2 regions of the Flavonifractor sp. An52 genome follow, and region 2 is predicted to be linked to the other one. Evidence: a T-box and tRNA genes for the amino acid it is inferred to sense, from the RefSeq annotation. Region 2 holds a T-box; the other holds one or more tRNA genes.

Region 1 (3,599 bases), on a different contig from region 2:
TAAAATAAGAAAAACGGGCGGCTAGGAAGCTGCCCGCCGGTTTCCGAAAGAGAATCATCAGGAGGTCAAATACTCTATGACGAAAAACGAAAAGCGGGAACACAGTGATCTGCTGTATGAAGCGATCCTCACCCTGAAGGACCTGGACGAGTGCCGGAAGTTCTTTTCCGATCTCTGTACGGTGGCGGAACTGCGGGCCATGGAACAGCGGTTTGAAGTGGCAATGCTGTTGTCCGAGGGCATGATCTACAACGACATTCTGGAGCGCACCGGCGCTTCCAGCGCCACCATCAGCCGGGTGAACCGGTCTTTGCAGTACGGTGCCGACGGCTATCAGGCAGTGCTGCCCCGGATCAAGGAGAAGCAGAGCGGCAATGGCGTATGAATATCTGGCCGGCTGTTATGACCGTTTTACAGCCGACGTTCCTTACGCCGCCTGGGCCGACTATCTGGAGAAGCACTTTGCCCGCAGTAAGCTGCCCATCCATACCGTGCTGGACCTGGCCTGCGGTACTGGTACCCTGACCTGTGAGTTGGCCCAGCGGGGGTACGAGATGATCGGCGCCGACCTGTCGGAGGAGATGCTGGCCCAGGCAGCCGAGAAGGCCCGGGACGTGGAGGGGATTCCTCCTATCTTTCTGCACCAGGCCATGGAGAAGCTGGACCTGTATGGTACCATCGACGCCTGTGTCTGTTGTCTGGATAGTGTAAACTATGTTACCCAGCCCAAAAAACTGGCACGGGCCTTTCAGCGGGTCCATACCTTTTTGATGCCGGGAGGACTGTTCCTCTTTGACATCAATACCCCGGACAAGCTCAAGGGGCTGGACGGTCAGCTTTTCATGGATGAGGACGAGGACGCCTGCTGTATCTGGCGGGCGGAATACTCGCCCCGCCGGCGTATCTGTAGCTACGGCTTTGATATCTTCTGCCGGGAGGAGAATGGACTGTGGAGCCGGATGGAGGAGGTCCATGAGGAATACGCCTATGAGCCGGAAGAGCTGGAGCAGATGCTGCGCCAGGCCGGTTTCCGGCAGATCAAGCAATATGGCGAACTGAAGATGCGCCGCCCCGAACCGGGGGAACAGCGCATCTTTTTCGCCGCACGAAAGGAATTTTAAACGTATGTCAGATTCGATCATTCGCGTTCTGGCTAAGGACGCTCCTGTCAAGGCCTCGGCCATTTCCGCCCGGGCCATGGTGGAGCGGGCCAGACAGATCCATAAGACCCTGCCGGTGGCTACTGCGGCTCTGGGCCGCTCCCTGATGGCCGCCTCCATGATGGGCAACCAGCTGAAGGAGGAAAACGGCTCTGTCACTCTGCGGATCAAGGGCGACGGACCTCTGGGGGGCATTACTGTGGTGTCCGACAGCGCCGGAAATGCCAGGGGCTATGTGGTCACCCCCCTGGTTGATCTGCCTTTGAAGGGCCCTGCCAAGTTGGATGTGGGTTCTGCTGTGGGCAAGGACGGCTCTCTTACCGTCATCAAGGACATGAACATGAAGGAGCCCTATGTGGGTACCATCCCTCTGGTATCCGGTGAGATCGCCGAGGATATCACTTCTTATTTTGCGGAAAGTGAGCAGATCCCTTCCGCCTGCGCCTTGGGTGTGCTGGTGGACGTGGATCAGAGTGTGCTGTGCGCCGGTGGTTATCTGATTCAGCTGCTGCCTGGTGCAGACGACAGCGTTATTACTGCTATTGAAGAGGGCATTGCCAAGGTGGGCCCCGTTACCGAGGCTATGCGCAACGGTGAGAGTGCCCGCAGCCTGGTGGAGCGTGTTCTGTCTGCCTTTGACCTGGAGGTCCTCAGTGAGGAGCCGGTGGAGTACCGCTGCTATTGCAGCCGTGAGCGGGTGACCCGCGCCCTCATCAGTATGGGCCGGGAAGAACTGGAGTCTCTCATCAAAGATCAGGGCAAAGCAGAGCTCACCTGCCAGTTTTGCGACAAGGTTTATGACTTTACAGGCGAGGAATTGCAAGGCCTTCTGAATTCGATTTGATTTTTTGAAAAAAATCGAAAAAAGTTGTTGACAACTGGGGGTCGTTCTTGTATAATAACTTTCGTCGCTTGGCCCGACAGCCAAACGAAAGCGAAAGAAGAACGAGGGAGCATAGCTCAGCTGGGAGAGCGCATGCCTTACAAGCATGATGTCACAGGTTCGAGCCCTGTTGTTCCCACCACTCCCTTTCTGGGAGCTCCCGTACCCCCTACCGTCTGGCGCGGTAGTTCAGTTGGTTAGAACGCCGGCCTGTCACGCCGGAGGTCGAGGGTTCAAGTCCCTTCCGCGTCGCCATTCGCCTCTGTAGCTCAGTTGGTAGAGCAGGGGACTGAAAATCCCCGTGTCGCTGGTTCGATTCCGGCCGGAGGCACCACCGTTCCTGGTGGATACCGCAAGGTATCCACCAGGGGCACCTTTAAAATCCAGGCATATGTGTTCCGTTCTTTTCATAGGATGGAAACAAATGCAGGTGTAGCTCATCTGGTAGAGCGCCACCTTGCCAAGGTGGAGGTAGCGAGTTCGAGCCTCGTCACCTGCTCCAAAAATGATAAAAGGAAGGTCCGCCCTTCCTTTTATCCATATGGCGACATAGCCAAGTGGTAAGGCAGAGCTCTGCAAAAGCTCCACCCCCAGTTCGAATCTGGGTGTCGCCTCCAGAAGAAGAAGCACCTGCAAAGCAGGTGCTTCTTTTTGATTTCTTGAGCGATTAAAATATTTGGCGTAAATGCACCGCTCACTGCTTGGGCTGCTAGTCTTAGCTTGCATCTATATTGTTTGGATAAGAAGAGAACCGGTTATCAGAAGGTAACCGGTTTTCTTCTTTGTATATACTGGAAAATATCATATGATATGGTATAATGAGAAAAATGTAGAACAACAGTATGGTGGAGAGGGGAAGTGCGGATATGAAGAAAAAGAGAAGATCGAAGAGACGCAGGCGGAGCGCCTCCGGTGTGGTGCTGCTGATTGTTTTGTTTCTGGTGATAGGCATAGGTGTGGTGCTGGTGCGGATGCTGCTCTCGCCCAAGGAAGGGTCTACAGCGGCCTCTCCGACTGAAACAGAATTACCCTTACCCCAGGTCACGACAAGTCTTCAGACGCCGTCTGCGGTCGTTACAGGGCGCCCTGATAAGGAAGATCCGGAGAGCATTCTCTACCAATATCTCTATGAACAGGTAGACGGGCAGCAGCAGGTAGTGAACTTTACAGCGGAAGATATGAGCATGGAGCAAATCGGGCAAGTGCTGGAACAGCTCCAGCGTCAGCCGGAATTCTTCTGGTTGAAAGGCTACGAATTGGCTGGCAGCGGCACAGAGTACCAGGTGAAGTTTGACTGGAAATATACGGATTTGATTACCAGGCGGGAACAGGTGGAGCAAGCGGAGGCCCAGGCGCTGGCTGCCATTCCGGAAGGGGCGGGAGACTATGAGACTGCCCTGAGCCTGCATGACTGGCTGTGTGATCACATTGTATATCAGAGCAGCAGCGACGGCAGCGATCAGGACCTGTACGGTGCGTTGGTAAATGGACGGTGTGTGTGTTCCGGATACAGCCAGGCCTATGTGTACCTCCTGCGCCGGGCCGGTATCCAGGCC
Region 2 (3,599 bases):
GGCGGCCACGCCCAGCTCGTAGCGCTCCATGTTCTCCGTGATCTCGGGGATGACGCTGTTCAGCTTGGACAGGATCCACTTGTCCTCCAGCTCCAGCTTGTCGGGCAGCTGGCACTGGTCGATGGTCAGGTTCATCATCAGGAAGCGGGAAGCGTTCCAGATCTTGTTGGCAAAGTTGCGCATGGCCTCGCACCGCTCGGTGTAGAAGCGCATATCGTTTCCGGGGGAATTGCCGGTCACCAGGTTGAAGCGCAGGGCGTCGGCGCCGTACTGGTTGGCCATCTCCAGGGGATCAATGCCGTTGCCCAGGGACTTGGACATCTTGCGGCCCTTGTCGTCCCGCACCAGGCCGTGGATAAACACAGTGTGGAAGGGGGGCTTGCCGGTATGCTCACAGCCGGAGAAGATCATGCGGGCCACCCAGAAGAAGATGATGTCGTAGCCGGTGACCAGCACGTCGGTGGGATAGAAATACTTGTAGTCCTCGGTCTCCTCAGGCCAGCCCAGGGTGGAGAAGGGCCACAGGGCAGAGGAAAACCAGGTATCCAGCACGTCCTCCTCCTGCTTGATGTTCTTGGAGTGGCAGTGCTCGCACTCGGTGGGATCGTCCTCGGACACGGTGATGTGACCGCACTCCTGGCAGGTCCAGGCGGGGATCTGGTGGCCCCACCACAGCTGGCGGGAGATACACCAGTCATGAACGTTCTCCATCCAGTTGGTGTAGATCTTGGAGAAGCGATCGGGGACGAACTTGACCTCGCCCTCGTTGACCACCCGCAGGGCCTCCTCAGCCAGAGGCTTCATCTTGACAAACCACTGGGCGGAGATGAGAGGCTCCACGTCGTTGTGGCAGCGGTAGCAGGTACCAACGTTGTGCTGGTGGGGCTCCACCTTGACCAGATACCCCTGCTCCTCCAGGTCGGCCACAATGGCCTTCCGGGCCTCGTAGCGGTCCATGCCGGAGTAGCGGCCGTAGCCCTCCACCACCTTGCCGTTGTCGTCCAGCACACGGATGGTCTCCAGGTTCTGCCGCAGGCCCACCTCAAAGTCGTTGGGGTCGTGGGCGGGAGTCATCTTCACGCATCCGGTGCCGAACTCCATGTCCACATACTCGTCGGCCACGATGGGCATCTCACGGCCCACCAGGGGCAGAATGCACTTTTTGCCCACAATGTCCTTGTACCGCTCGTCGTTGGGGTTGACCGCCACGCCGGTGTCGCCCAGCATGGTCTCAGGCCGGGTGGTGGCCACGATGACGTACCGGCCCTCCTCTCCCTGGATGGGGTAGCGGATGTGCCAGAAGTTGCCCGGCTTGTCCTGATACTCCACCTCGGCGTCACTGAGGGCAGTGACGCAGTGGGGGCACCAGTTGATGATGCGGGAGCCCTTGTAAATGAGGCCCTTCTTGTACAGGGACACGAACACATGGCGGACGGCCTTGCTGAGGCCCTCGTCCATGGTGAACCGGGCACGGGACCAGTCGCAGGAGGCGCCCAGCTTCTTCTGCTGCTCCACAATGCGGTTGCCGTACTTGTGCTTCCAGTCCCACACCCGCTCCAGGAATTTCTCCCGGCCCAGGTCGTAGCGGGACAGGCCCTCGTTCTTGCGCAGCTCCTCCTCCACCTTGATCTGGGTGGCGATGCCGGCGTGGTCGGTGCCGGGCACCCACAGGGCGGCGTAGCCCTGCATCCGCTTGAAGCGGATCAGGATATCCTGGAGGGTGGAGTCCATGGCGTGGCCCATGTGGAGCTGGCCGGTGACGTTGGGGGGCGGCATGACGATGGTGAAGGGCTTCTTGTCGGGATCACGGTGGCCCTCAAAGCAGCCGTTTTTCTCCCACATCTCGTAGACGCGGCCCTCCACCTCCTGGGGTTCATAGACCTTGGGAAGTTCTTTCTTCATCTGTTACACTCCTTTTCGGGGCAAAAAAAGTTCGCCCCAAGCTGTTGCTCAGGGCGAACCTGTTAGTCCGCGGTACCACCTGAATTTCCTCAAATGAGGACACTCATTGCCTCTGTAACGGGAGGATTCCGCCGCCCCCTACTGTGGTTCAGGGGCAGAGCTCTGGGACGACCTTCCCCCCACCGCCGGAGAGCCTTGCACCAAACCGGCTCCTCTCTGTACCTTTCGCGGGGGTACTCCTTCCCATCTTAGCCTTTGGGACATAGTATATGCACTTTTCGGGAAAATGTCAAGCCTCTGGCTTACCGCAGTTCCTTGTCGCAGTAAGCGCAGCAATCCACGCCGCCGTTCTGCTTCACCAAGGGAGGCAGGTAGTGCTCGGTCTGGGTGATGCAGTTGGGGTTGGAGCACACCGGCTTGGTGCCGATCTCCACGGCGCCGGGGCTCATACGGTCCTGATTGGCCAGGTCGGTGAGCAGCGCCATACGGGCATACATACCATAGCGGGCCTGCTCAAAGTAGACCGCCCGGGGATCGTCGTCCACGTCGATGGCGATCTCGTCCACACGGGGCAGGGGATGCATCACCAGCAGGTCCTTCCGGGCCCGGTCCAGCTTCCGGCGGGTGAGGACGTAAATGCCCTTGCACCGCTCGTACTCCAGGGGATCCACAAAGCGCTCCCGCTGGATACGGGTCATATAGAGCACATCCAGCTGGGGAATGACGGCCTCCAGGCCGGTGACCTCGGTAAACCACATATCATTCTCCCGCATGAAGGCCCGCATATATTCGGGCACCGCCAGCTCACGGGGAGCAATGAGGAAAAACTTGATGCCCTTGAACTTGGCCAGGGCCTTGATGAGGGAGTGAACGGTACGGCCGTTCTTCAGGTCACCGCACAGGCCCACGGACAGACCATCCACACCGCCCCGCAGGCGGGTGATGGTGGTCAGGTCGGCGGTGGTCTGGGTGGGGTGCATATGGCCGCCGTCGCCGGCGTTGATCACCGGTACATCAGAGTAAAGAGAAGCAGCCTTGGCGGCGCCCTCCTTGGGGTTACGCATGACCACCACATCGGCGTAGCCGGACACCATCTTGATGGTGTCCTTCAGGGTCTCGCCCTTGGCGGTGGAGGTGGATTTGGGATCGGCAAAGCCGAACACGGTACCGCCCACCCGCAGCATGGCGGTCTGGAAGGAAAAGTTGGTGCGGGTAGAGGGCTCATAGAACAGGCTGGCCATCACCCGCCCCCGGCAGGCGTCCATAAAATCGGCGGGGTGGTCCATAATATCACTGCACCGCTGGTACAGGGAATCCCACTCCGCCCTTGACAGGTCTCCAAAGTCGATCAAATGCCGCATGACGCTTCATTTCCCCTTTTGAATTTTTTCTATCGTATCATATTTCCCCCCGTTCCGGCAAGAGCAGAATGGACAAATTTCCTCCTTTTTTCCCGCGGCTCCTTGACACCCCCCGCACATTGTTCCAACAGGGGCCGGCAGGTATCCTTTTGCTCCCTTCTGTCCACACTAGAGAGGAAGGAGGCGGCGTCATGTACTTGTTTTGGATTTTTCTGTTCTACAGCTTTGTGGGCTTTCTGATTGAGGTAGGCTATGCCCGGCTGAGTGGTGAATCCAAGCAGGACCGGAAGTGCCGCCTGCTTCTTCCCATCTGCCCGGTCTATGGGTTGGGCGCGC

The links. A T-box is a leader RNA that pairs with one kind of tRNA and senses whether it is charged. The one in region 2 lies ahead of B5G06_RS03555 (valine--tRNA ligase), so its partner is inferred to be a tRNA-Val.
Region 1: it encodes a tRNA-Val, which carries the amino acid that the T-box ahead of B5G06_RS03555 (valine--tRNA ligase) is inferred to sense. The anticodon was not compared.

Annotation. Positions count from the first base shown of each region.
Region 1 covers NZ_NFIB01000028.1:22,476-26,074, reverse strand. The annotation lists gene B5G06_RS10900 (YerC/YecD family TrpR-related protein) at 77-385, shown strand; gene B5G06_RS10895 (class I SAM-dependent DNA methyltransferase) at 375-1,121, shown strand; gene hslO (Hsp33 family molecular chaperone HslO) at 1,126-2,004, shown strand; tRNA gene B5G06_RS10885 (tRNA-Val) at 2,110-2,185, shown strand; tRNA gene B5G06_RS10880 (tRNA-Asp) at 2,222-2,298, shown strand; tRNA gene B5G06_RS10875 (tRNA-Phe) at 2,302-2,377, shown strand; tRNA gene B5G06_RS10870 (tRNA-Gly) at 2,470-2,545, shown strand; tRNA gene B5G06_RS10865 (tRNA-Cys) at 2,587-2,660, shown strand; gene B5G06_RS10860 (transglutaminase domain-containing protein) at 2,910-3,599, shown strand, end outside.
Region 2 covers NZ_NFIB01000006.1:54,959-58,557, reverse strand. The annotation lists gene B5G06_RS03555 (valine--tRNA ligase) at 1-1,902, opposite strand, end outside; T-box leader at 1,949-2,161, opposite strand; gene pyrB (aspartate carbamoyltransferase) at 2,205-3,263, opposite strand; gene B5G06_RS03545 (putative ABC transporter permease) at 3,455-3,599, shown strand, end outside.